Regions from separate parts of the Clostridium intestinale genome, predicted to be linked through region 2. Evidence: riboswitches for the same ligand, from Rfam matches in the RefSeq annotation. Region 2 holds a riboswitch; the other holds the start of a gene.
The links. A riboswitch is a leader RNA that binds a small molecule or an ion and turns the genes downstream of it on or off. The one in region 2 is predicted to bind cyclic di-GMP.

Region 1 (16,258 bases), 370 kb from region 2:
GCTGTACTATTATTTTTTTGCATAATAATAGCCCTAATGCTTTTGCACTAAGGCTTATGGGAGTAAAACTTTTTTTGCAAGAATTAGCACTTATACGTGCAGTATTTCCTTAAAAAAGTATAGACTACTCCCATATAACAATTCATTGCAAGTTTTCCACTGTGAACTGCTGCTAGTAGGAGTATACCCTTTTCTTAAGGAAACTCTATTTCTAAACAAAATCATTCTCCTTTATAATCACAATAATCAATTAATATTTTTATTATATCATTTATGTAGTTTTATTTCATTAATTTATCTAAAATGTTTAAAACTTCTTCAATTTTCTCTTCAGCATGGTCTTCCATTTTTATAGCGTCTTTTACACAATGAGTCATATGTTGTTTTAATATTAATTTATTTGCTTTCTTTAAAAGAGCTTGGGCTGCAATAATCTGATTGGATATATCTACACAATATCTTTCATCTTCAATCATTTTGATTATTCCCTCTATTTGTCCTTTACTAGTTTTAAGACTCTGAAGAGCATTCTTCTTATCTATATTCATAACCGACCTCCTAAGCATGCACCCTATGGGGGTGTTATAATAATTATATTATATAAATTATCTTATGCTGTCAAACAAACAAAACCAGCTATCTTAAACTTACAAAGATAGCTGGAACATACTATAATTGATTTTGCTTCATTCCATTATAACAATGATTAATTATATCACTTCTTTTAATTATTCCTATAAAGGTTCCGTTGTCATCAATTACAGGAACAAAATTTTGGCTTACAGCTAGAGAAATTAAACTTTCTATTGATGCACTTATTTGAACACTTTTATGTTTTATTCTTCTTGGAATATCTTTAACTTTAACTGTTTCTGTATTAACAAAAGTTAATTCTGGTGTGTTTTTTAGCTTCCACAATAAATCACCTTCTGTTAATGTTCCTACGTATCTACCAGACTTGTCTATAAGTGGTATAGCAGTATATCCATGATGCTCCATTCTCTCCATTACCTGCCTCATTGTAGCATCTAAATTTTCGTAAACAACTTCGTTTTTAGGCGTTAGAAAAAATGCTATATTCATATTCTTTCCTTTCAAACTTATAATTATCATCATTTATATTTTAGCATATTTAAAATGTAAATGTTATAGTTTAATTAATTTATTCGTATTTGTTAAATTACATAGTTAATTTTTAATATACTCTCATTTCCATAAGTTTGTACATTTATTTAGCCGCTTTTTTTAGTTTATAGCAGTAATTCATATACTCAACCTCATTTAATAATGTTTTTATTTCACTATATATCTCATCCCCACTTAAAGTTCTTTTCACTATCACTTCATGAAGAACTTTACTTTTACACTTTTCGCAATAATCAGTCCCCATAAATCTCCAACTAATTAGCCTTAGAGGATTATCTGTATTCATCTTATTTTTGCACCTAGGGCAGTTCATATTTATTTTGTTATAATCTAGGCTTAATTCCTTTAGATTTTTAATTGTAACAGCAGGCATATTATATATGTCATTTATAATATGATTTTTAACAACTCTGGGATTATAAACTCGCTTAAATACTTTAGAAGTGTATTCTGCATCATTAAGCGCATCGTGAAGTTTATTATTATCTTCAACTTTAATCTTAAGTTCTTGAAGTGCATTTTTAAGACTGATAGATTTCTTGTGAGCTAAAACTCCAGTACAATACTCCTGAATATCCAAATATTCATTTAACCAATCTATCTGATCATACTTATGATATTTAGCATTAACTATTATTTCTACAATATCATTTTTTGACCAGGTACATATTATATCCTGCTCCCCTACAAAATCCTTAAACACATTCATCGCCTCTGAAAATTCAATACCTCTATTTATAGACTCTTGTGTTATACCTGTCATTGAAGCTATCTTTGGATTTAATATTTTAAATATAGCTGGTTTTATATAAAGTTTTAACTCATCTATTTTATTCATATACCTATCTAGCTTAACTGCACCTATTTCTATAATCTCATTTTCAATAATTGTATTTCCTAACTGCGTATATTCTTGATAAAAACTTGGAATATATTTTGTTATTTCTCTTAAGTTATTAAACTCTAAATCTATAATAACAAATCCCATTTTTACTCCTTTACCCTAATTAATTACCCTAGTTTCTTTATAATCCCTATAGCAACCCCTAATATATTTGCATCTCTTCCTTCTAGAGATATAGGCTCATATTTCTCATTTTCAGGCATTAGTAGAGGACTTTCTCCACTTATATCTAACCTCTTTAGCGTAGAGCTTCTATCTATATCTACAGCTACTATATCATTATGATCTGCTGTTGCCTGCTTTCTTATAACCACTAAATCCCCATTTAATATATTGATATTTTCCATAGAGTCTCCTTTTACCTTTAAAAGAAATACATCCTTTGAATTTCTTATCCAATCTTCTGGTAGTAAAAAGCTATCTTCCACATTTTCATTCATTAAAATAGGTTCACCGGCTGCTATATTAGAGAACAGAGGATATTCTTTTAAATTCCCCTCATTATAAATATAAGACTGATCTCCCTCTTTAATTACAAGTTCTTTTTCATTAGAAGCCGTATCTCTAGAAAAATCTTTAAAAATCTTATTTCTTAGATTAATAAATCTGAATTCTTCTATTGAATTCCAGTTCTGTTTTTTAGACTTATAACTACTTTTTAAGAGAAAACTTCTATTTATATTGGTTCCATCTAACACATTATATTTTCTTCCTTTAATAAACCATGTATTTTCTCTTGATTCTTTATTTTCACCTAATACATAGGTTAAGGAACTGTATTTTTCCATAACTAATAGAGAGTTAATAAATCTTATTTCAGCTAAGGTTAAAGCCTCACAATTATCGAGGATTATATGTGTATATGTCTTATTAAAATTCTTTCCAAATTCTAAAGCAAACAATATATTATCCCACTTATCCATAAGATTATTCTCTCTTAGAGCAGTATTATACCTGTCTTTTAGATAATAAAGCCCTTCTCTTGATAAAGAATTTTTCTTAATTCTTTTATCTCTTCCTTTTCTATCTATATTCATATATTCATCTTTAGTAAACCCACTTGCTTTTATCCATTTTATTTCCTTTAATAAGAAATCCGATGAAGTATTTGCTATTAATTTGGATTTTTTATATGTTAATTTAAAATCAACTAATAAGTCTTTTAGAAGGGTATATTCCTTCTCCTCATTAGAAAACTTATAGTTAACTTTTTTCACCCTCATATATCCTTGAGAATATATCTCTATTAATTCATTTAAAGTAAGTATTTCAAAACCTTTATTAAAATAAGAAAATAAGGAATCATATCTATAATTTAAATCTAATTTTGCTTTTTCATATATTTCTTGTATATTCTTTTTGTCTTCTTCTCTTAAAACCACATATACTATGTTTTCATTCTGAAAAAGTCTGTAATTATTCTCTAAATTTATAATTCTGTATACTGCTGCGGTTGTTTTACCTGTAAACTCTCCTCCCTTTAGAAACTGATGCCCTAAAGTCTTAGAGTTTACGTATCTCCATTGACTTTTGTTTAATTCCATTTTTTCCTCCTGTTAAGCGTATATGATATAAAATATTATATCACTTTTAGCTTTATAATTTCTTAAATTAGAAGAAAAGTAACTAGATTTTAATATCTAGTTACTCCTTATCTAGAAGTTCTATACCTGCCATCTTCATAAGATAAACAGCATTCTTGGTAGTGGATCTTCCCTCTCTTAACTTATAATCAAATTTAATCTCATTGTTTTCGTAATACTCTCTAAAATGTAGATTCTTTATTCTTCTATCTTCTTTCTCTAAATCGCAAAGCTCGAAGTCATGGGTTGATACCAATCCCTTAGCACCTTTATCCATAAGCTGTTTTATTAATATTTCTGCTCCTAAATGTCTATCTGCAGAATTTGTTCCTTTAAATATTTCGTCTAAAAGGAAAAATATTTTTTCCCCTCTTTTAGTAGCTTCAATTATATTTTTAACTCTTAAAATCTCTGCATAAAAAGAAGATATTCTTTCCTCCAAATTATCTTTTGTCCTCATACAAGTATAAGGAATCATTCTGCCTAACTTAAAACTCTTCCCATTAATAGGCAGTCCCAAATATGAAAATATCATATTTATTCCTATTGTTCTTAAAAAAGTACTTTTACCAGACATATTAGAACCTGTTATTAATGCAGTTTTTAATTCACCATTTAAATTAAATGAATTCTCAACTCCTTGAGGTATAATTAATGGATGAGCAATCTCTTCCCCCTCAATAATATCTTCATCTAATATTTCTGGGAAAACCCAATATTCTTTGTCATAACATACATTGCTTAATGAAGAGTATGCCTCCATATCGCCTAAAGCTAAAAGCCAATTTTCAACCTTATCCCTATTTCTTACTTTCCACTTCTCTAATCTAGCCATAAGCATAAAATCCCACATAAGCAGTGAATTTAAAAGCCAATAAATCATGTTTGCTCTATCAAAAAGCAATTCACCTATATTACTTAATTCCTTCATCTCTTTAGATGCTTTTACACCATCTTTAGAATTTATCTTCTCTTTTATAGACTTATTAAGTTCCTCATTAAAAGTTTGATTTTCTATTAGTTCTATCCCTTCATAATAAGCAGCTAGATTCTTTTTAAAAGAATAAATCTCCTCTAAAGCTTTTTCTATTTCATTTTTCTTCAAGCTTAATATTCCTGCATTTATTATAAGCGATAAGAAAAATAAGCTGAAAGGCAGTTTAAAAAATGTAATTAATAATATAGTAATTAATGATATGCAAGGCATTATTATTCTTATAAGATTTACATTACTTGATAAAAACCAGCTATTTTCTTCTTTAACCCAACTTAAAAAACTCTCTGTTTTTTCTATTGGGCTTTTATGCTTTAATGGTATTAACTCAAGTCTTTGTCTAAAATCTAATTTATCTGCTAATTCCCTTATGCTTTTCTGTCTTCTCTTTACTTCATCTTTTGTTGGTAGTTTGCTATCAGATAATATTTTAGCTAAAGCTACTCTTCCATAAAAAGTTTTCGTTGTATTTATCCACTGAAATAATGAACTTTCACCAAATATATCTAGGTCATTTGTAAATGGATGATCTTCTTTTAAAAAATCTTCTCCTTTATCTGAAAAATCCTTCCATAACCCTTCTGCTCTTCTTAAATGCTCATCGTTTATACTTATTAATAATTCTAATTCTCTTAGTTTTTCTTTTTCTCTTGTATGAGTAATAGCCAAATATATAAACACCCCTATTAGAACTAAAGATAAACCTAATATTATAGGACTTCCTTTTTTGAAGTATTGATAACCTAATATAATTAAAACTATAAAACTTACCCCTCTTAATAAAGCTACTCTATCTATTCCTTTATTTACTTCATTAATTTCTTTACGTGTGTTTTCTATATTTTTCTCATAAATCTCTGTGCTTATCATGTAATCCCACCACTTCTCATAAAATTTAGTATACTTACTATTATATCTCATTAAGTGTAATATTAAAAACCTACTCTATAAATTTATTATATTTGCTTCATTTCTCAAGAAATTAACTTCTCTCTTTTGGCAACTAAATAATATAATCTGTCTCTTATTACTTAAATCACTTATAATTTTCAGAGTGTTTTCAAGCCTTTTGTCATCATATTGAATAAAGGCATCATCAAAGATTAATGGGACTTTTTTATCTTCGAAAAGCATATCTATAAGTGCAAATCTTAAGGAAAGATAAACCTGATCCCAAGTTCCATTACTTAAATAATCCCCTTTTATAATATTTCCATTTTCTTCTCTAACTAATAACTCATACTCACTTCCAACCTTAACTTCTGTATATTTACCATTAGTTAATTTACTAAAATAATAAGCTACCTTTTCATTTAATACAGGCCCTATATTTTTCTGTAACTCTTTAAAAGATTCTTCTAAAAGTTCCTTGGCTATCTCTAAAGATTCTAATTCTCTTTCATACTCAAATATTTTATCTGAAATTTCCTGAAAATCTCCCTCTATTGATATTATAGATCTTATTCCTAAAAATCTATTAGCCACTGAATTTTCTACATCTTTTAACAGCTTCTCATCTTCTAATAATTTGTTTTGTGAGCGTTTGATTTCCTCTTCAACTTCTTCTTCACTTTCATAAGAATACTCCAATGAATCTGCCAACATTTCCTTGAGTTCTTCTTTCATATGTTCTAGATCTCGGTCTTTTAGAAGGGCTGTATAGGTATCCTCTACCCCATTTAAAGCTAATAAAATCTTATCTTTTTCACTTATTTTTTCACTTAATTTTTCTAACTCTTTAGGTAGTTCATGTAACTTAACTTTATCAAGCTTAAGAATTTTTAATTTGCTGTTTAAGGATTTTTCTCTATTATCTATATCTTCTTTTAACGCCTCATATCCATCATTAAAAGTTCTCCATTTATGCATAACGATTTCCTGTCTCGATTTAACTAATTTTAATTCTTTTATTTTAACCATTAACTCTTCTGTATCTTTAGATGAAGTATAAGACAGTACTCTATCAATAATTTTATTATTACTCGATTGAGCATTAGTTACTTCTTCTATATTGTAGTTCTTAAGGCGCCTATTTCTTTCTTCTATCATTCTTTCTAACGTCTTTATTTCATCTTTATACTTCTTATATTCAGATAAAGCTTTAGGTAATTCTTCATAGGATTTTAATCCTAACTCCTCCCCATATCCCATAAGATTAGCTTCTATCTTATCTATATTACTTTCTAAAATTTCTATATACTCTTTTTCATCTTTTTGCTTTTTTAGACTCTCAAGCTTTTGAGAATATTTGAAACTTAAAACCAAAAAAATACCTGAAAAAAATAAAGGTACGACTGAAAATACAGGCTTAATAAAAATCAGTGCAGCAGATCCAATTATCCCCAAAGCAATTAAAACATAATATAAGTTTCTTATTAGAGTAGCGGATTTTAAATCTTCTAAAGAATTTACTACTTTTCTATCTAGGACTTTCCCTTTTAATTCAAATAATTTATTTTCGTACTCTCTAAAAGCTTCATATATTTCGTCTTCCTTATTTTCTATTTTAATTGAGTTTCCTAAAGATTTTTTTATAAAACTTAGTCGACTCTCTAACTCTATAAGCTCTTTTTTATTTTCTTCATATACTAATAATTGAGCTTTGTGTTTTTCTGTTTCTTTCGATATTTTTAATATTTTGTCTTCTAATTCATCTCCAAGCTCTATTAATGAAGAAAACTCTTCTAACATTTTTTCAACTTCTAATTTCTCAGCTTCGATTTCTTTTCCTTCTTCTGCTTTATCTTCTGCTAAATTATAATAACTCATAAGAACGGTATTTTCTTCTTTTAGTTCTTCTATCTTCCCTTTTGTTATTAATCCTTCCTCAGCCTCTAATTCTCCTTCAATAGCTTTTGCTTTACTTTTAAGTTCCTCGCTTTTCTTTAAATATTGAAGTATATCTTTATATTCTTTTTGAAGTTTTATTTTTTTTAAATGTTTTTTAAATACTTCAAGCTTCTTAAGCTTCAATCTTAAGGTTGATATTTCACTTCTAATATTAATCCTCTTCATTTCATCCTCTAGATTCTGGTCAGAAGCTTTTAAAAATTGTTCTCGCTCTTCTAGAATTGATATTTTTCTCTCTCTTAAAATATCAATTTTACCATTTCCTCTCGCTGTGGTTAAAGCTTTTCTTATGGCTTCAAGTTTTGCTAAGGCCTTAAAATAAGAAACCCCTTCCTCCCCACTTTCAAGGCTATTAGTAAGCTTATTCATTATTTCATCATCTTTAGAGGAATTTAAATAAGTACCCAAACTTTTAATAAAAGCAGTGTTATCAAATGATTCTGAATTTATGTTAATCATAGTCTTAGCAGGCTCATTATGGTTTAATTCTCCAACCTCTGTTCCAGTTAATTCATTGATAACCTTAATTGTATCTTCTTTTTTGCTGCTTCCAAAGGATCTTATAATTATTATATTTTCCCCATTATGTTCTAGCTCCATTTCTCCTGAAGCTCTTTCTCCATCAAACATAACGTATCTAGCTCGAGTATTATCTCTTATAGACTTGCCTCTTTTAGAATTCATCCCATAAAGAAATGTTTTTATAAAATGTTGTAAAGTAGTTTTTCCAGCTTCATTTTCCCCATTTATAATATTTATACCTTCTTTAAATTCTATCTCCCTATCTTTTAAAACACCAAATTTCTTTATTTTAATATTTTTAATAATCATCTAAATTAATGTCCTCCTCTCTTAGGGCATTAAATGCTAGCTTAAGTGCTCTCTCCAAACTTTCTTTATTTTCTGGTTCCTCTTCTAATCTCTTATATACTTTTCTAAGAAATATACCTCTTAAAGAGTTTTCGTTTTTCACCATATCATAATCTAGTTTCACAGTAGTTTCATCAATTATCTTTATATAATAAAACATTTCTTTTAATCTATATTGAAGCTTTTTCATATTTATAGGAAGATCACTGTAAACCTCCCCTTTTAATATTACTTTATAGAAATTTTTAACTCTCTTCTTTTCATCTACAGAACTAATAATTGATCTTAGTATCTCTTCTTGTGAATTAATTCCTGTTAAGTCCACCTCTATAAGTTCATACACGCTTTGACTTATAGCTCTAAACTTAAGATTATTATACCCTTTATAAACTTCACCAATTATTATTCCCTTTTCTCCTAACTCATCAAATCCTCTTCCTTCTGGGCATCCACTATAAGCATAAAAGGTTTCTCCTTCTCTTTTTATATTAGAAAACCCATGTCTATGCCCTAATGCTAGATAATCCAATTTACTGTTTCTTATTTCTTCAAGAGTTAATGGATTATATTCATTCTCTTGTTCACCTCTAGCTATCTCTCCATGCAATGCCATTATATTAATATATTCTTTATGCTCTATTGCAACTTGAAATCCCTTTAACAGAGAAGTTTTTTCATAATTTGAACTGAATGATTTACCATAAACCACTGTTTTCAAATCCTCTAATACTACAGCTTCCATGTCATTTGAAAATATATGTACATTTTCCGGCCATGTCAATAAGTTATAGAAACTTCTATCATTAAGAGGATCATGATTTCCTGCTACTATAAAAACTTTAGTTTTATTTATACTTTCTAATCTATCCTTAAGAAACTCTAAAGTAGATTTCTTTATGCATTTATTATCAAAAATATCACCACATAGAAGTAGTATTGAAATATCTTCTTCCTTAACTATATTAATTAAACTTTCAAAGCTTTTTTTTATATCTTCATTTCTTTTTTCACCCATTGAAGCTGATAACTCCTTAAATGGTGTATCAAAATGAAAATCAGCTCCATGTAATATCTTTACTCTATCCATACTTCATCACCTTAATCGAACTTTTGTTCTTATTTTACCATAATTTTAAAAGTAATAAAAGAACAAGATTTCCCCAAAAGAAAAAAGGAGATTTTCCTTCAGATAATAAAATTATCTGTAAAGAAAATCTCCAGGTAGCATCTTATAAACTTTCTGGTGGAACTCCCTCCATAACTATTACCTCCAATTCTTTAGTAATTTTTAGTAATAAGCTGGGTAATTGTTCCTGCAAATACTAACCCTTAGTACTTACTTTAAGTGGCTTTCGTATTCAGCTACCATTCTCTTTACCATTTCTCCTCCTACGGAGCCACATTGTCTTGATGTTAAATTCCCATTATAATCTGAGAATTCAACTCCTAGTTCTCGCGCTACTTCTGTTTTAAATTTTGATAAGCCTTCTCTAGCTTCGGGTACTAATCTTCTTGTTGACATTTGTGATTCCTCCTTCTGGATTCATGGATTTATAAGCTTTTAAAAGAATTTTTCTTTTATCTTGCTTACACTATTATATTGTCCGATTAATTTTTAAATAATCCAAGCAAGTATTGTTACATTTTCTATTTTTTTCTTAAAATTTATAGCATGTCTATAAAGTGTTTAAAAAGTCTTTCCATTTCTTTATTTCCTAACATCTTTTCTGGGTGCCATTGAACTCCTATTATATTAGAATATCCTTCAACTTCTATTCCTTCAATAACTCCATCCTTTGTATGCCCAGTAGCAATCACACCTTTACCTAAATCTTTAATAACTTGATGATGATAGCTATTAGCTATTGTTTTATATCCAAAAATTTCATAAAGTATGCTTCCTTTTTTAAATTCTACTGTATGAGTTCCATAATCTTTATTAGCTTGTTGAGCATGTTTTAATGGGTTATCATATCCGTAGCTGATATCCTGATATAAACTTCCTCCAAAATATACATTTAAACTTTGATGTCCTCTGCATATTCCTAGTATTCCTTTATTCAATTTAATTGCTTTATCAATAATCTTTAAATCGAATGAATCTCTTATAGGATCAATTGGACCTTGAAGTGTCCTTGGTTCTTCACCATATCTTAAAGGGTCTAAATCTACACCCCCTGTTATAACTATACCATCAACGTCTTCTAAAATTTGATGCATATACTCCTCATCATCTATAAGTGAAAAAATTATAGGATACGCCCCTGCTTCAGCTATAGAATAAACGTAATCTGAATTTATTCCCATCCTATCATAGTCAGTATAGACATTAGGAACTATAGCTATTTTCTTCTTCGTCATTAGTATCCCTCCTAGCTTAAAATCAATTAATGAATAAAACTGCTATTATAATAATATATACCTCACGAAATGAACTTGTTAATCATCAAAACCTATCTTCTTGCTTTTCCTGTAATTTTTTGAGATTCTATTTTAATAACAGTTGTGGCAGATGCTGCTTTTTCTATGTACTGCATTCCTTCTTCCTTAAAATCTGGCGAAAATTTATAGATAAATGTCTTAAGAGCTTCTATTTTCTCAGATTCAATAATTTCTATAGCTTTTCCAAACACAATTGCACTTTCATAATTAGTTGAAAACTTATCAGCTAGTGTTTCTGTTGCACCAACTACTGTAAAGCAAACCTTCGGATTTTTTCTTAAAGAATCTAGTTTAAATCCTTGCTTTGCACAATGTATATATACATTGTTATTAGAGAAAACATAATTTAAAGGAACACCATATGCATAATCATTATCACCTAAAACAGATAATACTCCAAAACTGCATTTTTCTAAAATCACTAAAGCTTCTTCTTGTGATAATTCTCGATCACTTCTTCTCATATTTTTAAACATAACGTAGCCCCCTTCTTTTTATTTATTATATCAAATTTATTGTTAAGCTGAGTAATAAAAATTCACTTTTTGTAAACTAAAAAAGGTATTAAACTAATTTAGTCCAATACCCTTTTCAAAATGTTCTTTTAATTCTATGTACTCAGACGAGCTAACAGGATGATATACTTCTTTTTTGAAAATAACTCCTGTTTTTTCTTTTACAGCATAAAAAGTGTCATCTGTACCCTTTTTAAATTTTTTAGAAGTTTTATTTTTGGCAATTATGTATTTATTCCCTTGATAATCTTCCGCCTTAAAATAATCACCATAATCCCTTTTAATTATGCACCTTATAAGAACAATATCATCTAAATTATCGATTTTATTCAAAATCTCCATATTCACCCACTTCACACCTTACCACAAATAATCTATATTATTATAATCGTACAAATAACTTAAGTCTAAACACTTTTTATCCACTTTTAAAAACTTTTTTAATCATATAAATGTTTCATATAAAAATAATTTGATTATTTTCTGGTTTAACTATTCATAACCCATGAAAATAAACATCGTGTTGTAAAATTCGACATATTATATATTAATACTATAATACAGATTATTGTTTGTCAAAATATAAATCATGAAACACTTAAAACTTATCATCAATTAAAAATCAGACCTATTTATTAAGTTTTTTAATTGAAGCTGACGTCTAAATATTTGATTGAAGATTTTATCTTTTATAGTTTCAGGTATATTTACATATAAAAATTCATAATAATATTTTTTCATCACCTTAAAGTTTTTAGCTATTTTACCACTTACTACTATATTATCCCCATTTTCGAAACGAATTTTTATTGAGATTATCTTGTCTTCTATGTGCCTCGAAAATCTATCTTCATCCATGCTAAATGTCAATGAGCTTCCTCCAAGCTTATATATATTAACATCAAAATTTATATTTTTTTCTATAAACATCTGACCTTCTAAATCCCATAACACACTAAAGTATTCAGTAAAAGGTACACTTTTAAAATCTGATATGTGTATTATATTTTCTTCATAATAATTTGATTTAACTTGATACTGCACTATTTTATTATTCTTATTTATATAAAGACTTATGCTTTTGACTGTTGATTTATCTATTTGAGATATAAAATTGAATTTCTCTGCTTTAAAAAAGAATAAGGAATTATATTTCCCTATTGTCCCTTCAATTGAATAAACCTTTTTTTCTGTATTGATTATTAACGTACTCCATACTATAGCATCCGATAAAATATTTTCTGATTCCTCTTTTGTTTTTAACAATATTTCTATCATGATATCTACTATTTTAGGATCAAATTGCTTTCTTTTATTTCTTAAAAGTTCAGTAATTACAAAATCTATAGTTTTTGCAGTTCTAAAACTTCTATGAGATAACATGGCATCTACTGCATCTGCTACGCATATTATTCTACTTTCAAGAGGAATATCTTCTCCTCTTAATCCATTGGGATATCCTTTACCATCATATCTTTCATGATGATGCCTTACAATAATAGCTTCTTCATTTAATCCGGCTACCCCGCTAACTATATTAGCTCCATAAATAGAATGTTGCTTAAGGTTATTGTACTCTTCTTCACTAAGTTTATCCTCTTTATTTAACACATCTTTATCTAAATAAATCTTCCCAACATCATGTAATACACTAGATATATATATTCTTTTTATAATTTCATTTTTCAATTTTAACTTCTTCGCTATCTCAGTTGAAAGTTGAGCAACATGATATGGATGTAGTAGTATAAACGGCTCTTTTTCTCTTATTACCTCTGACATCATATTTACCAGATTTAAAATAGCCTCATTTCTTTTCCATTTTAAATATATAACTTGGTATAATCTCTGAAGTTTATAGATGATATCACTTACTTTACTATCCATTAAATCTGTAATTGTAATTGTATTAACTTTAGCTATTAATGCTAAATAAATACATGCTATTAATTCTTTATTAACTCCATCTTCTGAAAAAATAGGAATATAAATTTCAGCAAAAGTTCTAGGTGTTAGTGGTACATATTCATCATTATTATCCTCCTTATCATATATAACAATCTGTTTTTTCTTTTTAACTAAACTCAGTATAGTTCTAGATGATTCTTCAATGATGTTTATCCAATCTTTATTTAGACTTACATAGTCAGCGCCCTTCCTCATAAGGGTTCTTTTAGATATAGCAATACTATTTTTATCTGAAAACTTTATTATTGTTGCAACATCATAACCGAGTATACTACATAACCCCCCAACAGACTTATCAACTTCATCTTCTACCGTGTTGAAATTCTCAATAGGTTCATAAAGTGTTATCATTTTTGTCCCCCCATTATATCAAATTAAGTTTTATATTTATTAAAAATAAAACACTTACAAAAAGTAAGTGCCAAAATACGCAATAACGTAATTTAAATATTGTTATTTTGGTAGCTTGGCAATCATAGAATTAACTTCCTTAGACCCAAAACTTTGCGACCTTATTTTTCAATAAGTGTGCCTTTTTCAATTTATATATAAATTAACAAATCATTCAATATTTTTAATTATTAATATACTCTAACAAATCTTTATTAATAATCAATTAAATACATTTTAACATTATATTAAAAGCATTCTCAACTACTGAGTTGAGAATGCTTTATTAAAATTTATATTATAGCTGCAAATATTCCTGACAGTGTATCAACAAAATTTAAGTCATTATGATTAAACTCTTTTTCATTTATTGAAACAGTAAGATATAATACTCCTTTTACAAATCCATTATAAATAATAGGCACTATTAAAATAGACTTCCAATCTGGTATCCAATAACTATCATTTTTTTTACCTTCGCCATCCCAGTTAACTAGATAAGCTCCAACTCTACTTTCTATAACCTCAAGTACCATATTATTGTTAATATCACTTGCTTTATTCCATCCATCCTTGTATCTTTTTCTTGAAAATTCATCCACAATTATCTTATTTTCTATTAAAAACAAAGTGCTTTCTTGAGCTTCTGATATTTCCATGACTCTTGTTAAAAACTCATATATTTTATCTTTCTTCTCTGTTTTTCTTCTAATTAAGTCTATTATATCTGTAATAGCACTTAATTTTCTATAATCATTTATAGTATTTCCAGACAATATACCTGCAAGCTTATCATTTATTTTACTGGATGATCCAACTTCATTATTCCATATGACAGTTCTATTTTTCCCGGTATTTTTAGCCACATATAATGCCTCATCAGCCATTTTTATAAGATTATCGCTAGAATTTGAATGTATGGGGTACTGAGAAATCCCTATACTAATAGTAACTTCTAGTCCATTCCCTAATAAGGAGCTTTTTTGTATTTTTTCTCTAAACTTTTCACAGGTTTCAAAAGCTTCATATTGATTTTTATCTGGGAATATAATAACAAATTCTTCTCCCCCATAACGCCCTACAACATCATTTTTATCAACTGTCTCCTTTGTTATAGCTGCTACATAGCTTAAAACTTTATCTCCAAAATGATGTCCGTATTTATCATTAACTCCTTTAAAATTATCAATATCCATTATTGCAATAGAAAACTCTTTTTTGTTCGCTCTTGAGCTTTCTAAAAGATCGGCTAAACTAGCTTCAAAATATTTTCTATTATATACGTTAGTTAATTTATCTATTGTAGAATTCAAAGTTAAATTATATTTATCTAATAGAAATCCTAACAAAGGAGTTAGGGTTTTTAATTCTTTTAAGGACTGTTCATTTATATTGTTTAAATGTCTATTAGAATAAAGTATTATAGATCCTTGAATATTTTCCTTAGATTCTATTCTTATCTTGTTTTTTATTTTTAAATATATAGCTGATTTCATCTCTTTAGGCAATAAATCCTCATCTGCTATATTAGCTCTATTTAGGTCTACTTTTACTATCTTTCCATCTTCTTCAGTACTAAATTTACTCTTAAAGAATTCAACTTTTGTCCTAGGGTTTATAGCTCTGTAGTTATATATTATTGTTTCTAAGCCTTCTAAATCTTGCATAGTGACTATAGCGCTCTCAGCTAAAGTTAATTTGCATATATATTTTGTAAGGTTTTCTATATTACTTATAATATCACTCTTAAAACCATCTAATACATCATAAATATCATTAAAATCATTTGAATAACTTTCTTCAAAATTTTCTTTTAGTTTATATAAAAACTCCCTATTTTTAATTAAGTTATCTATTTCTAACTCATTCATTAATTCATCAAACTCTTGAAGGGATTTAATTACTTCTTTCTTCACAAATATTTGAGTCTTTAATTTATTATTAAAACAGTTAACTATGTTATTGTAGACTTTTAATAATATTCCACTATTAATATAATTTAGTTTATATTTTATTGGAAGGGTTTTTATAATCCTATTCAATATGGTTATAACTTTATAATAACTTTCTATAGCTTCTATAAATTCATTATTCAATTCATGGATTTCACCAATTTTTAAATAAACTTTAGAAAGTAATTTTTTATCATCCATATAATTTAGTAATACTTCTATGTCACTTGAAACTCTTGTTTTATTATCATCTAAAATCAACTGTATATATTTCTGCTTTAGCATCAGTTTATTATCTTTTTCTATAGTTTCTAAGTTTTCATAAACTTCTTTTGCTAAATTCCTATATCCCATCTCTTCAAGCGCAATAATAAAATCTAGAAGTAAATTACTCTTAAAATAAGTGTCTTTTATATTTTTACTCTTTTTATAGATTTCATTGATTTCCTTTTTTATATCTTCTTCTGATATACATCTTCTTAAATTATAAAAATGCTGTTTACACTCAATTTTAAGCGCTATGTGGTTAGAGTATTCACCTTCATTTATGTTGTTATCAATAATCTCCCATAGCTTCTCGTAGTCGCTTATAGCGTAATAATACTTAGCCATTACACTTGTTAAATATTTAAGAAATACTCCTT
Region 2 (16,258 bases):
GTAGGCAACTGCTATTTTTAAAGTATTACTATTATATTGTGCTAAATATTTATCATAATAGCCTCCTCCATAACCTAATCTTTTCCCTTCCTTAGTAAAAGCTACTCCTGGCATAAGTATAAGATCACAATCCGCCTTAAGCTCTTCTCCATCTTCAGGCTCAAGTATTCCAAAAACTCCTGGTTTTAAGTTATCTAGTGAATCTATCTGTATAACCCTCATTTCCTTCTTTCTAACTCTAGGAACATATACCTTTTTCCCATCCTTTAATGCATCCTCTATTATACCAATAGTGTTAACTTCACTTCCAAATCCAATAAAACAAAAAATACTTTTAGCTTCTTTATAAAAAATATTACTTAAAATTTTATTTTTTATTTTTTCACTAAATTTGTTTCTTAAATCCGAATTAAGAGCATCTCTCTTATCTATCATTTTTTTTCGTATATTTATTTTATTCAAAAAATCACCTCATTAAAAAAGCACTTTTTTTCTTTTATTATAACATTTAATATTTATTTAGAAATATTTCTATGTTTTTATATTTCAAGTTTCTTCATAATAAAAATAAGGAGCTGCCTATTATAAAAGGCTGCTCCCTATAATCTTTATGATTCTACATAGTTACTTATTGTATCTTGAGCTTTTGTTAAAGCACTTTGTACTGCATCACAAGTTTGTTGTATTCTAGCTTTGTTTTCTTGTTTTTCTACACTTTGTAGAGCCTGATCCAAATGTTGTTTAACCTTCTGTAAATCATCTATTGAACATTCTACATTTTGTTTTGCATTTTTCATTATAAATCCCTCCAAGAAAATAATATTTGTGATCGAACACAATATTATTATTATCTTTTATAAGATTAAAATACTACTAAATACTTAACTAATTTAACATAAATTTTATAACATTAAATTATTATTTTTGATTAATTATATCATTAACATGAACATAGGGATTTATGTATCTTTTTCTATTAACCGTCTTTTTACCTATATTTATAGACTTTTTAGGGCAGGCTTGTATACATGCCATGCATTGTTGACATTGATGTTTCCAGCTTGGAACTCCATTCACTAGATATATATTATCAACAGGGCATATCTTTTGACACAACCCACATCTTGTACAATTTCCATCTATAACAAGTTTTTGATCTTTAAAATTTACGTTTCTGATAAGACTTCTATAAAGAGGTGAAATAGTATAATAATATAAACCTTTTTTTATAGGTTTTATTTTATTATCCTTAACTAAGTTTAATTCTCTTAATAAAATTCTTTTTTCTTTTTCAATTAGATTTTTAATATATTCATCATTTTTAACCTTATATATTTTAATATAATTATCCGGCATAGTAACATAATGGCTAAAACTTAGTTTATTGTTTTGTTTTTTCAATATAGAATCAATTTGCTTCATAGGTACACCTTCTGTACCACCTTTAGTGCTAATAGCAAATACATATGTATTTTCTTTAACTTTTAATTTTTCCATAAACTCCACAACAATTTTAGGTAACCCTCCATAATACATTGGAAAAATTACACCTACCTTATCATAATTACATTCTATGTTGTCTTCATTTATTAGCCTAGCTATAGGAACTATATCGCAATCACCTAAATAGCAGGCCGTTTCTCTAGCTATATAGAGAGAATTACCTGTTCCAGTAAAATAATATATAATTGTATTCATTTCTTTTCTCCCCATAAAAAATTACGTTCTGTTAAGTTATATGAACATTGCTCTTCTCAATCCTAGGAAATACAATAAGTTTGACTAGAACTAAATGTCCCCCTTGAAAGGAGAAGCGCAATGAACAAAACAAAAGTAAAATGTCCTCGTTGTAACTCTGACCAACTATATAAGTTTGGTTTAGATAAGCAGGCTAATCAAAAATATCAATGTAAAAAGTGTAAGCGACAATTCGCACCTGACTCCGTCAGAAAGCGGGTAACATCTAAATATCCAAGATGTCCAAAGTGTGGTAAAGCAACTTTCTTGCATCACATCTATAAACACTATAATCGCTATAAATGTGGTAATAAGAAGTGCAATCATATCATTGTTCATCACCATAACCTAAATATAGATGATGCCTCCAGTGAAAACCTAACCGGTTCCCTTTCTATGAAAGGTATGCGTTTTCCACTCCATACTATTCTGACTGCATTAACTTTATATTTTTTAAACAACTCATCAACAAGAACTATTTCACAGTTCCTTTTCGTAACTTCAAATATAAAGGTTTCTCATGTCACAATAGCTAGTTGGACTCAAAAGTTTGCACCTTTTTTCAAACAAAAAGCTGATAAGTTTAAAGAGCAGCTAGATCTCCAATCTGACGATTGGCATGCTGACGAAACAGTGGTCTTTATAAATGGTGAACGCTATTATTTATGGTTAGCTATTGACTCTGAAACGAGATTTATTTTAGCTTTTCATCTAACCAAATCACGTAGTGAGGATTCAGCATTTACACTAGTAAACCAAGCTAAACAATTTGGAATGCCATCAAACTTTATAACTGATAGACTACCTTCATATAACCAAGCTGTAGCGAAGCTATTGGGCGAAAACAAGCATGTGCCTGTTGCTCCTATGTCTAGCGACATATCAAACAATTTAATTGAGTCTTTTAACAAAACATTTAAAGCTTGGTATAAAGCTAAAAAAGGGTTTAACTCTTTTGAGAAAGCAAATAACTTAATATACTTATTTGTCTTTCACTATAATTTCATTAGGCCTCATGGTTCATTAAATAATCTCACACCTGCTGAAGTTGCAGGCTTCGCTAGCAATAGCATTGATCGTAAATCTTGGTTTGTCGCTGCTTAATCTCAACTTAATATCTTTGATTAACCTGCAAAAATCTAACTTTTTGTAGGCTTATTTGCCATACAAAAATTTATTCAAACTTATATAATTTTCAAAGAACGAGTAATTCTACGAAATGTTAAGCTATTTTTTCATAACAACCTAACAGAATCAAAAATTATCCCCTAGAATAAGTATAAATAAATTTATAAAAAATACAAATACAAATCCCTTCAATTTATGTTAATAAAAACAAGGTAGATAAATTATTAATATTTATCTACCTATTTAATCTTACTTATTTTTCTTTTTACTTTTTTTCTTATTTTTATTATTTTTGTTCTCTATAACAGGCTCTTTAACTTCTTCAACCTTTGGAGCTTTTTTCTTTTTTATAAAATAAAGTACAACCTTTACTGCACCTATAGCTAAAAGTAAAATCCCTATTCCAGATTCAACAGTTATAGTTCCATCATTTTTCATCTTACCTGAAAAATATAAAATAACTCCTAAAGAAAGATAAAATAATGCAGGTAGTTGAGTGCTTTGTTTCTTTTCTTCATTATTGTTTTTCTTATCCTTTTCCATCTATTTCCCATCCTTTTAAACTATATAATATTAACATTATATCACAGCAATTTATTTTTAAAAGGTTTTCAAGTATTTAATTTTACTTATAATAAACCTCCACATTTCCTTTTCCAAGTCTTAAAATTATATTTAATCCTTAAACTTAGAAATTTGTAATAATTTAGTTCTTTTTGTATTCTCAATACTTCCCATACTGAATTAGTTAAATTATTTATTAAATTTAATCAAATTTTTACCATAATTCTAATACTATTTTTCCTTTTTTTATGATATAATTGTAGTTAAAATTACATATATTTCATCTTTAGGAGGATTTTATTATGAAAGCAGCTTTTTGGTACAATAAGAAAGATATGCGAATTGAGGAAATCGACGAACCAAGTGTCCCTAATGATTCAGTAAAAATCAAAGTAAAATGGTGTGGAATTTGTGGATCAGATTTACATGAATATGTAGCAGGTCCTATTTTGATTCCTACAGAACACCCTCATCCACTTAGCGGAAAAACTGCTCCTGTAGTTCTTGGGCATGAGTTTTCTGGTGAAATTGTTGAAGTAGGCAGTAATGTATCTAAACTTAAAATTGGTGATAGAGTTGTTGCTGAACCTATGATAGTTTGTGGCAAATGTCCATCATGTCTTGAAGGTAAGTATAACTTATGTACAAGCTTAGGATGCCATGGACAGTGTGGTACTATAGGAGGATTTTCTGAATATAGTGTACTACCTGAAAGATTTGTACATAAAATTCCTGATGAATTATCTTATGAAAGAGCAGCCTTAGCTGAGCCAGTAACTGTTGGAATGCACTCAATAGATAGAGCAAACTTCAAAATAGGACAAACTGCCTTAGTTCTTGGAGCTGGTCCAATAGGTTTAGGAACTATTGAATGTTTAAAGGCAGCTGGAGCAAGTCTTGTAATTTGTTTTCAAAGAAAATCAGTAAGACAAGAATATGCAAAACGCGCTGGAGCAGATATAATTCTTGATCCAAATGAAGTTGATGTTGTTTCCAAGATAATGGAGATTACTGGTGGAGCAGGAGTAGATGCTGCTTTCGAAACAACAGGTTCTGAAATAGGCTTTACAACTGCTTTTAATAGCATTAAATCCGATGGAACACTTGTTATTACAAGCCTTTGGGAAAGTGAAATAAAATTCAATCCAAACTTCTTAGTATTTTTTGAGAAAAAAATTGTAGGTACAATGGGCTATAGAAATAATTATCCAACTACAATAGCTCATATGAATAATGGAAATATAAAAACTGAAGGATGGATAACTAAAAAAATTCACCTCGATGACATAGTTGAAGAAGGATTCGAAACGCTATGTGGTCCTGATAAAAAGAACCATGTAAAAATCCTTGTTACCCCTGATAAATCATTGTTATAAAAACTTACTAAAAGAAAAATATAATAATAAACGTGAGGTGTCGCATAATGGAAAATAATCAAAAATTTCTTAATGTAAATATAATAGGAGTAGGAACTTATCTTCCTGATAATAAAGTAGATAATGAATATTATATTAATCACTTTAAAGAATTAAAAGGAATAGACATTACAGGCGCTTTAGAATCTATAGGTAGAGATTACAGACATATCTCCACAGATTTAGATGAAACAGTTATAACTATGAGTACAGAAGCAGCTTTAGTTGCTCTTAAAGAATCAAATACTAATCCAGAAGAATTAGATATGGTTGTTTTCTCTACAGATAGCCCTGAATTTACAACTCCAACTAATGCAATTAAATTAGTAAATGCTATTGGTGCAAAAAACGCAAAGTTAGTATATGATATTAACGCAAACTGTCTAGGTATGACTCTTGGTTTAGATCAAGTAAGCAGAACTATGAAAACTAATAAAAGATTTAAAAAAGCATTAATAGTAGGAAGTGTTTTAATAAGTTCAATAGCTAGAAAAGATGATTTCCTTACATATGCAACCTTTGGAGATTCAGCTTCTGCAGTGGTATTAGAAGCCGTTGAAGAATCTTACCAAAGAGGAGTTATTGACTCTGTTTCTTATACAGATTCAGATCAACATGCAACATCTCAAAGTCCAATTAATGGATTCTCAAGATATTTAAGAACAGATGTTACTGATAAAGAAGAGTTAAAATGGTTTTCTTATCCTGTAGAATCTGCTAATTATCCAAGTATATGGTCAGATATGATAAAAGATTTGCTTTCTGAACATCAAAAAACACAATTTGATATAGACTTTTTTGCTCTTCCACAGTTTACTGAACCTCTAATAACTGATACATTAAAAGCATTAGATATAGAAAATATAGAAGAACACTATAACTTTGTTTCAAGAAATATAGGTTATACTGGTACAAGCTGTGTTATTTTCTCAATTAAAGATGCTTTAAATAAAGGAAAAGTTAAAGAAGGCTCTAGCGTAATATTCGTAGGATCTGGTGTTGGTTTTTCAACTATGGCACTATACTATAAATTCTAATTAAATATATATATGAAAAAAGAGAACCAAAATTCTGGTTCTCTTTTTTATGTATGATTTTTATTAAATCTTAGCTATAGCATCTTCATAAGATTTTACAAGTATAACTTGTCCCATGAAATCATTAGAATCAGCCCTCTTATTTTGCATGTTAGTTATAGCACTTTCTGGTACTACAAAGAATTTATTCTTAAATTTAGTTACTGTGTATATTTCCATTACTGATTGTAATACATCAACAGCATCTGCAGGAGTAGTTTTTACTTCTTTTGAATCGATTATTAAATTGTATGATGCTGTGTTTACACTTCCAAAAGTATCTTTTAACTTTTGAAGTATTTCTAAAGCTTCTGCTCTAGCGATCATTCCTTTACAAACTACATAGATTACACTTTTCTCTTTGTTTACTTCGATATTATTCATTTAACTCTCTCCTTTTAATTTGCAAATTATTTATATTAAATATATTTTCATATATTTTAATTCTTTAATGATTTAAGTCTGTCCATAATTGGAGCTGGTTCAGTTCCATCTGTTATTATTTCAATAACACAAGGTCCATTTAAATCTTTAGTAAAATCAGCAATTTTTATTATGTCCTCAATATTCTCAACTCTCATTGATTTTACGCCAACTGCATTCATCATATCAGCTATTGAAACTCTCTCTTGCTTAAATACTTCTAAACTTCTGCCATACAAAAATTTATGTCCATGATCAACATAAGCAAGCATTGAATTATTGATTATAAAATATATAATCTGCATATTATTTTCTTTAGCAGTTAAGATTTCTGTTCCATTCATAAAGAATGAACCATCACCTGAAAATACAGCTACAGGTCTGTTTTCTTCTACTAAATATGCTCCAACTGCTCCACCTATTGCTGACCCCATAGCAGCATAGTTAAGATTCACTTCAAAATTTCCTTCTTCAGGTATGTTTAAATATTTAAACACAAAGTTCATATGCTCTCCTAAATCAGAAAGATAAAGGGTATTTTTAGGAACAAATTCTGTAATTCTATCTAAAAATAATCTTAAAGAAACACCTGTATGATTTTTTACATAGCCACCATTAAGTTCTGGTCTAACCTCAGGCTCTTTAATAGATTTTTGTGTATTTTTAATTAACTCAGGTACTACTTGTCTTAGATCTCCATGAATTTTTAAATCTTCATCAAAAACCTTCCCAAGTTCTTTCTTATCCCAATCAACGTGAATTACTTTTTTACCTTCTATAAGTTTAGTATTAAAATTACAAGTTGCTGATTCACCAAGGCTTGTTCCAAGAATTAGTAAGCAGTCAACATCTTCTGAATAAGCTAGATTTAACGCTGCATCAGTACTTGAATATCCAAAGTTACCATAATTCAATTTATAGGTAGACGGTATAACCCCTTTTCCTTCTGGTGTAGTTATGATTGGCCAATTAAGATGTTTACTTAATTCAACTACTTCATCTCCCAGTCTCCTACATCCTTTACCTACCATTATTATTCCATGTTTAGAATTATTTATTATATCTGTAGCTTCCTTAATATCATTAGAATTAGCTTCGATAATATTATCACTTGGATTCGAAAAATCCCAGTTTATATCTTCTTCAAACTGCATAAGCTGGATATCTAATGGTATAGAAATATGCACAGGTCCATGTGGCGGCGTAAGTGCAATAGTTATAGCTTTTTTAAGACTCTCTATAACCTTATTTTCATCAAGAATAGTTTCACTATATTTTGTAATAGGTTTTAATATATTTTCTGTATCAAGTTCTTGTAGTGCTCCTTTACCTATTTGCCAGCGGTTAACATAGCCTGAAATAATAAGAACTGGTGCTTTTGCTCTTGCTGCATCTGCAATACCATTGATCATATTATTAACTCCTACTGCTCCAGCTACTATGCAAACTCCTAACTTTCCTGATATATTTGCATATCTAGCAGCTGCATATGCTGCCCCTGCTTCATTTTTTGTTACTATAGGCAATATATCTTCATCATTCATTGCATCATAAATTGGACTTACTGTTCCCGCAGGAATACCAAAAACATGCTTAACATCAGCTGCTTTTAAACACTTCAATATTGAATTACTTATTCTCATCTCAAATTCTCCTAACTTATAGCTTATCCTTGTAGTCATTTACTAATTTTACACACTCATCTATTTCTTCTTGAGTAAAGGTGTGAACTTCATTAATAGATACTGTACATACTATTCCTTCAACTTCATCATTTTTGATTACAGGTATAATTAAATTGCTATCTAACCCAAAGAAAAAGAAAGCTTCGGAAGATCTAGTATCATTTTTTGTGTCTGAAATAGCAACATAATCTTTAGTTCTTACAATTTCCTGTAATATAAAAGTATCTTTTATGTATACTGGATTTCCATAATGACCACTTTTCCATTTATCAATACTTAAAGTATCAGTACTTGTCTTATGAATAGGATTAAGTTTTCCTTCTTTGATTTGATGGTACGCAACATCCTTTAAACTTGTTACTTTGCTTATTTTCTCAAATAATTCATCTAAAATATCATATGCCATAATCTAACCCTTTCAACTACCTTTTTATGTATTAATTATTTTTCATCTAACAGTACCATAAGCTCTTTCCATCTTCCTGATATAGCTGATGTAACTGTAGTGATTTCCTCTGTTCCTGCAGCTAATTCTTCTATGCATCCTTTAACCTCTTCAACACCTGATGCTATCTGTTGTATGCTTGCAGATTCCTCCATTGTTGTAGCAGATATTTCTTGAACCACACTAGTTAATTCGTCTACAGATTCCATAACTTCTCTACGAGACTCATCTTGAAGCCTTGTGCTTTCTGTTACTGAAACCGCATATTGGTTAGTTTTGTCTACTACAGATAGTATCTTACTAATAGAATCTCCACTAGCTTTAACTAGAGACATTCCAGTTTCTAGCTCCTCAAGTCCTTTGTTCGACTTATCCACTGCTTCTTTAATATCTAATTGTATTTTTCTAATTATATCCGCAATGTTTGTTGTTGCATCCTTACTTCTATCTGATAATTCCTTTATAGATCTTGCAACAACTGCAAAACCTCTACCATATTCTCCAGCTCTAGCAGCCTCAATACTTGCGTTTAGTGATAACATGTTAGTTTGATTAGCTATATTTTTTATAACTTCGATTATTTTACCTATTTCCTCAGCTGATTTACCTAATACAAGTATTGAATCAGCCAAATCTCTTATTCTAGTTGAAACATTATTCATTTCACTAATTGCAGTAGTAATTATTTCATTACCATCACTAACAGCTACTCTTGCATTACCTGATTCCTTAGTAAGAACTTCTGCTGCTTCTGCAACCTCAGCTATAGAGTCAGTCAATACACTTATTGTTGCATGTATGGTTGACACAAAATCTGAAGCCTGCTGAATATTTTCTGCTGTCTGTTCTATTCCACTTGACATCTCTTCCATAGAAGCCGATAACTGTTCAATACTTACTGCTTGGCTTTCTGTGAAATTTGATAATTCACTAATTGAAACACTAACTTCTTCTGTACTACTATTTAATTCCCTACAAATCTCTAAAGCTTCATCATTATTTTTTGCTTTCGAAATATCGCTTATTTTTTGCTCTTCTAACTTTTCTTCTTCATTTTCTTTATTATTTGACTTATTATTTTTCTTATTTGAGATAATCATAAAACAAACATAAAAAATAATTGCTATTAAAATACTAACTAATAAAGAACTAACAGATATGTTTCTTAATCCAATGCCTGATTCTGCATTAAAATATCCTAAATCCTTAAGCATAGCCATTCCTCTAAGATAATTAAAAACAGCTTGAATTAAAATGATTGCAAATGTACTACTTATCCAAAGTAAAATCATAGACTTTTTTGAATTTTTCAAGTTATTTCCTCCCATAGCCAATTTATTTTAATTATATATTTTAATACAATGACCTTTACTTAACATTCCAAATTTTCATAAACCTTGAATTAAAAAATCAAAAAAAAGATAACACTAAGAAATGCTATCTTTGACATGCATTAACTTAGCAACCTGGCAATCATAGGATAACCCGTTAGACCCATAGCTTTGCGTCCTTACTTTTCAATAAGTTTGCCTTTTTAAGTTTTTAAAGAATTTCACTATTTAAGTATACCACAATTTCTCACAATTACAATAAATTACGAAGGATATTTTGGAATATTAAGTATTATTTTGTCAGTATTTAATATTTAATGTAAATTTGTCGATTATTTATCATTTATTTTAGGGTAAAGTCTTATTTACATTCATCACCAAAAGTAATATTATTTCTTTCTTCGTAAGCATTATTATATACTTTAATCTCTCCATATGCTCCAATAACTAAGCTTACTGAATTAGATTTATTTTTTATTCAACTAAAAGGATTAGACTGACGCTGGGAAGAGCGTCTACCGAATAAATGTGTATGGTTATTCTACTATACGGTTATTCCACTTTATGGTTTGTCGACTTTATGGTTATTCCACTATATTGCTGTTCCACTTTATGGTTCTTCTACTATACGGTTGTTCTACTTTATGGTTTGTCAACTATATTGCTGTTCCACTATACGGTTATCCTACTTTACGGCTTGTCAACTATACTGTTGTTCCACTTTATGGCCAATAATCTAAACAGGAATCTAATGAAGTTCTTCGAACTTCTACAGATCAGCAGTTAAAATGATTTGATGAAGCTGTGGAACGCTTCTACAGAGCATAGGTGTACATCTCTATTCCTCTACTCCTCTACAGTTTCATAAAATTCCTTTAGCTAATTAACTTGAGTTTGTAAAACAAAAATATCCCTATACTGTAGCTGAAATTTTACAGTATAGGGACTCTTATTTTATTAATTAAATTATATTAATTCCGCTTTCATCAAGTATTTTAATTATACCTTTATCAGGTTTTTCTTCTGTAATTATTGTATCTATATCTTCAAGTTTTGCGAAGTTATAGGAGCCATCTAAGTTAAATTTCTCATTTTCTATTAATGCATATACTTTTTTTGAGTGATTCATTATTGCCTTTTTTGTATTTCCTTCTTCTAGATCAAAATTACTTAGAGTGCCTTCATGTACATTAACTCCACAGCTTCCTATAAAAGCTTTATCTGCTCTATATCTAGAAATATTTTCAATAGCCGTAGAACCTATTACCCCTCCTAGGGTTTTATTATATGTGCCTCCAATACAAAGTAGCTCAGTCTCCACACTATCATTAATTAGTGCAGATATCTCTACCATATTTGTTACTAGAGTAACTTTTTTATTTCTTTCTATTATTAGTTTTGCTAAAAGATAATTAATACTTGATATATCTAAAAATATTACTTCTTCATCTTTGATTTCATTGAATGCTTTCTCTATCAATGTATTTTTTATGCTGGTATTTTTTATAAGTCTTGTTTGAATACTTGAGCTCTCACTTTTTCCTCTTTCAAGAATAGCTCCTCCGTAAGTTCTCTTTAACTTTCCTTCCTTCTCAAGTCTTTGCAAATCCTTTCTAATTGCAGGTTCAGACATATCAAATCTTTCGCTTAAGTCTTTGACATATACTCTCCCCTCTTCTTTTAATATATCTATAATTTTATTTAATCTCTCTTCTATAAACATTTTCTAACCACCTTAATTGATAATGAATAATAACAATTGATATACCCTATATTTTATAGCATAAGCAGGCAAAAATAAAGATTTTTCTCTATTTATTAATATTGACCTTTGGTATTAAATAACATAAAATGATAATAAACAGTAATAATTGATATCAAATGCACTGTAAAGGAGATGAATTGTTTTGAGGAGTACTCTAGTATGTGAAATAGAACATTATGCTATCCATGATGGACCTGGTATTAGAACCGTAGTTTTTCTTAAAGGTTGCCCACTTAGATGTCTTTGGTGTAGTAATCCTGAGACTCAGAGAAAAGAAAATGAGCTTTATTACAATAAATCCACCTGTATAAACTGTGGTGCTTGTATTAAGGTATGTAAAGAAAAAGCCTTAAATATTTCCTCTGAAGGTATGGTGATAAACAGAAATAACTGTACAGGCTGTAATCTTTGTGTAAAGGTTTGCCCTACTTCTTCTTTAAAACTTGTAGCTAAAACTATGACTGTTGATGATGTTTTTAATGAAGTTATGAAAGACTCCTTATTCTATAACCAATCTGGTGGAGGGGTAACTGTTTCTGGTGGTGAGGCTTTAATGAATGTTGACTTTGTTTTAGATCTTTTTAAACTTTTAAAAGAAAATTATGTGCATACCACCTTAGAAACTACAGGTTTTGGGGATACAGAGAAATTAAAAACCTTAAGTTTGTACACAGATCTTTTTCTATTTGACTTAAAACATGTGGATAAGTATACCCATAAAACTCTTACTGGAGTGGATAACTCTCTTATCTTAAAAAATCTTCAGCTTTTAAAAGATTTAAATAAGGAAGTTATTATTAGAATTCCTTTAATCACTAATCTAAATGACAGTATAGAAAATATTCAAAACTCTATAAATATAGCTAAGGATAATAATATAAACGAAATTCACCTTCTACCTTACCATACTCTAGGTCTTGATAAATATAGACGACTTCAGAAAAATTATAATTTAGACCATATTGATAAGCCTATACCTGAATATCTTAATAAGCTTAAAACTCTCATAGAAGAGTCAAAAATAAAATGTATTATAGGGGGATAAGTATTATGAAACAATATGAAATTAAAAGCGAAAGAATAAAAAAACTAAGAGAATCTGTACTTTCACAAACTCCAATGGTATGTATAGAAAGAGCTAGATTTGTTACAGAAGCCTATAAAGAAAATGAAGCTGAGTCTGTATATATTAAAAGGGCTAGAGCTTTAGAAAAAACCTTGAAAAACATGCACATATATATTAAAGATGGAGAATTAATAGTAGGAAATCAAGCCTCAGAAGAAAGAACTGCTCCAGTCTTTCCAGAATATGCTGTTGATTGGATGGAAAAAGAACTATTAGAAAAAGGTAACTTCAACTCAAGAGATGGTGATAATTTTTATTTGCCAGAACAACATAAAGAGGAACTTTTAGAAATCATACAATATTGGAAGGGAAAAACCTTAAAGGATAAATGTATGGCGATTATGCCAGAAGAGGTTAAAATAGCCTCCGAAATAAAGGTTATTCACGGAGAAGGAAATATGACTTCAGGAGATGGACATATAGTTCCTGATTTTGAGAAAGCTTTAAGATTAGGTTTAAGTGGAATCATAAAAGAAACTGAAGAAAGATTATCTAAAGTTGATATAAGTGAAAATGATGCTTTTAGAGAAATTGCTTTTCTTAAATCTATTGTTATAGTGAATAAAAGTATCATAGAATTCGGAGAAAGATATTCAGCTCTTGCTTATGATTTAAGTTTAAAAGAGAAGGATGAAAATAGAAAAACTGAACTTCTTAAAATATCAGAAGTCTGCAAAAATGTTCCTAAAAATTCTCCTAAAAACTTCTATGAAGCTGTGCAGATGATATGGTTTGTGCACTTAGCCATTCAAATAGAAAGTAATGGTCACTCTGCATCTTTAGGAAGAGTGGATCAATATCTCTATAAATATTATAAAAATGATAATTTAGATAAAGATTTTGTGAAAGAACTTCTTCAATCTCTATGGATAAAGTTCTACTCCATACTTAAAATAAGATCAACCTCTCATTCAGGTTATGGAGCTGGATACCCAACTTATCAAAATGTGACTATAGGTGGCTCTAATCCTGATTATTCAGATGCTGTAAATGAATTAAGTTTTCTAATTCTAGAAAGCGTGGGTGAAGCAAAACTTACTCAACCTAATCTTTCTGCAAGAGTTCATTTAAACACTTCTGAGAAATTTTTAAGAGAATGTACTGAAGTAATTTCAACTGGTTTTGGTATGCCCGCCCTTCATAATGATGAGATTATAATTCCTGCTTTATTAAATAAAGGAGTAAGTCTTAAAGATGCCTTCAACTATACTATGGTTGGATGTGTTGAAGTTGCTGTTCCAGGAAAATGGGGATATAGATGTACTGGAATGACTTTTTTAAATCTTCTAAAAGCTTTTGAGCTTACCATAAATGATGGTTTAGATAAAAGAACCGGCTATACTCTTTTAAAGGGAAATGGAAGTTTAAAAGATTTCACTGATTACACTTCTCTATGGAACGCATGGGAAAAGAATATTGAATATTATACTAAACTTTCTGTAGTATCAGATAAAATAGCAGATACTATGCTTTTAGAATATCCAGATATTTTTTGCTCTTCCTTAATAGATGACTGTATAGAAAGAGCTAAAACAGCTAAAGAAGGTGGTGCAGTTTATGATATAGTGTCAGGACTTCAGGTTGGGCTTTCTAATGCTGCTAACTCTTTTGCTGCCTTAAAGAAAGTTGTGTACGAGGATAAAACTCTTACCTTAGAAGAGGTCATAAATGCTATAGAAACTGATTTTTCAGGACTTAAAGGAGAAAAAATACGAGCCTTATTAGAAAATGCTCCTAAGTACGGAAATGATATTGACTATGTTGATTCCATAGCTTCAGATATTTATGATACCTATATTAATGAAATTTCTAAGTATAAAAATACTAGGTTCGGTAAAGGTCCTATTGGAGGTAATTATGGTTTATCAACCTCTGGTATTTCCTCAAATGTTCCTATGGGTTGTGTTACAGGAGCTACTCCTGATGGAAGAAAAGCATGGACTCCTGCCGCTGAAGGTTGTTCTCCAGTTCAAGGAACAGATATTAAAGGACCAACATCAGTTCTTAAAACTATATCAAAACTCCCTAACATTCTAATGACAGGTGGACAATTACTAAACGTAAGATTTTCACCTGACTTAATAAATAACGATATAGGATTTCAAAAATTCCTTATGTTCATTAAAAGCTTTATAGCTATAAAGGGATGGCATATTCAATTTAATATAATGTCAACTGAAACTTTAATTAATGCTCAAAAGAACCCTGAGGAGTATAGAGATATAATAGTAAGGGTAGCCGGATACTGTGCACAATTTATAACTTTAGATCCTACTACTCAAAACGACATAATAAGCCGAACTCAGCAGAGATTCTAATCTATATCCCCTAGAGGCTCTCTCTCATAGTTCAATGAGGCTTAACTAACTTTGATAATATTCTACTTAGGTATATAATTGATATGAGATTAAAATATGCTACGGAAGGATATTATTGAAGGTGCAAAAATGAAGTTTATTCGAAAAGATGTTATTAGCTTAACCCTACCAATATTGGCTGAACAATTATTCGTAATGTCCATGGGAATGATTAACACAATGATGGCTGGTCATATAGGAAAAGAGGCAGTTTCTGCAATTGGTATGGTTGATTCCATAAACAATATAGTAATTGCCTTTTTCTCTGCCCTTGCAGTTGGTGGAATGGTAGTTGTAGCTCAATTTGTAGGACAATCTAACATAAAAAAAGCAAATGCCTCCATGAAGCAAGCCCTTTACTCTTCTATACTTATATCAATATCTATTACTCTACTTATGTTTATCTTTAAGAAACTTATTCTTTCTTTCCTATTTGGCTCTGCTGAAGCTGAAGTTATACGTTCAGCAAATATATATTTATCTATTACTTTATTGACCTATCCCTTAATTACAATGGATCTTATTTGCAACGGAATCTTAAGAGGTGCTGGTGATACTAAAACCCCTATGAAGATAACCATATTTATGAATGTAATGAATGTTGTTTTTACTTTTGTATTTATAAATATTTTTAGCTTTGGAATAGTAGGCGCTGCTTTAGGTATAGCTCTAGCTAGAAGTATAGGTGCCTTTATTGTTCTTGGCGTATTATTAAGAGGTTCAAGCATACTTAAACTAACAGACCTTAAAAAATTTAAATTTGATTTAAGTCTATTAAAACCAATTTTTTCAGTGGGAGTACCTGCTAGTATAGAATCTTTAGTTTTTAATGGTGGTAAGTTAATAACTCAAGTATTTATAGTAGGCATGGGTACAGCCTCCATTGCTGCAAATACTATAACTAGCTCTATTGGTGGAATGCTTAATATTCCTGGAAATGCCTTATGCATAGCCGCTACAGCTTTAGTAGGTCAACATATGGGTAAAGGTGAAACTGATGAAGCAAGCGATACTTTAGGTTATATAACCAAGTTATCAACTTTTTCTTTGATTGCTATGGCTTTAATATTTTTACCTTTCTCAGGATTACTCCCTAGATTATATACAAGTGATCCAGAAATAATTAACTTAGCAAGACGTGTGTGTATACTATATTCACTATGTATTCCTATGTGGTCTATCTCCTTTGTCCTTCCTGCTGGGTTA

Region 1: linked by a shared signal. The riboswitch ahead of P8F83_RS13615 (HD-GYP domain-containing protein) and the one ahead of P8F83_RS15450 (methyl-accepting chemotaxis protein) in region 2 are both predicted to bind cyclic di-GMP.

Annotation. Positions count from the first base shown of each region.
Region 1 covers NZ_CP121166.1:2,625,608-2,641,865, forward strand. Annotated here, with positions in the region: gene P8F83_RS13560 (metal-sensing transcriptional repressor) at 282-548, opposite strand; gene P8F83_RS13565 (CBS domain-containing protein) at 670-1,083, opposite strand; gene P8F83_RS13570 (3'-5' exonuclease) at 1,229-2,134, opposite strand; gene P8F83_RS13575 (LexA family protein) at 2,158-3,594, opposite strand; gene P8F83_RS13580 (MutS-related protein) at 3,695-5,497, opposite strand; gene P8F83_RS13585 (AAA family ATPase) at 5,573-8,308, opposite strand; gene P8F83_RS13590 (metallophosphoesterase family protein) at 8,298-9,434, opposite strand; gene P8F83_RS13595 (alpha/beta-type small acid-soluble spore protein) at 9,684-9,869, opposite strand; gene P8F83_RS13600 (gamma-glutamyl-gamma-aminobutyrate hydrolase family protein) at 10,013-10,708, opposite strand; gene P8F83_RS13605 (pyridoxamine 5'-phosphate oxidase family protein) at 10,801-11,265, opposite strand; gene P8F83_RS13610 (hypothetical protein) at 11,359-11,652, opposite strand; gene P8F83_RS13615 (HD-GYP domain-containing protein) at 11,920-13,623, opposite strand; cyclic di-GMP riboswitch class I at 13,730-13,815, opposite strand; gene P8F83_RS13620 (diguanylate cyclase) at 13,956-16,258, opposite strand, start outside.
Region 2 covers NZ_CP121166.1:2,998,000-3,014,257, forward strand. Annotated here, with positions in the region: gene P8F83_RS15400 (5-formyltetrahydrofolate cyclo-ligase) at 1-462, opposite strand, end outside; gene P8F83_RS15405 (hypothetical protein) at 609-797, opposite strand; gene P8F83_RS15410 (EFR1 family ferrodoxin) at 919-1,698, opposite strand; gene P8F83_RS15415 (IS6 family transposase) at 1,819-2,841, shown strand; gene P8F83_RS15420 (hypothetical protein) at 3,115-3,408, opposite strand; gene P8F83_RS15425 (2,3-butanediol dehydrogenase) at 3,732-4,805, shown strand; gene P8F83_RS15430 (3-oxoacyl-[acyl-carrier-protein] synthase III C-terminal domain-containing protein) at 4,853-5,881, shown strand; gene P8F83_RS15435 (hypothetical protein) at 5,945-6,304, opposite strand; gene P8F83_RS15440 (thiamine pyrophosphate-binding protein) at 6,361-7,986, opposite strand; gene P8F83_RS15445 (GAF domain-containing protein) at 8,003-8,434, opposite strand; gene P8F83_RS15450 (methyl-accepting chemotaxis protein) at 8,470-9,786, opposite strand; cyclic di-GMP riboswitch class I at 9,931-10,014, opposite strand; gene P8F83_RS15455 (DeoR/GlpR family DNA-binding transcription regulator) at 10,766-11,527, opposite strand; gene P8F83_RS15460 (glycyl-radical enzyme activating protein) at 11,712-12,614, shown strand; gene P8F83_RS15465 (glycyl radical protein) at 12,620-15,013, shown strand; gene P8F83_RS15470 (MATE family efflux transporter) at 15,143-16,258, shown strand, end outside.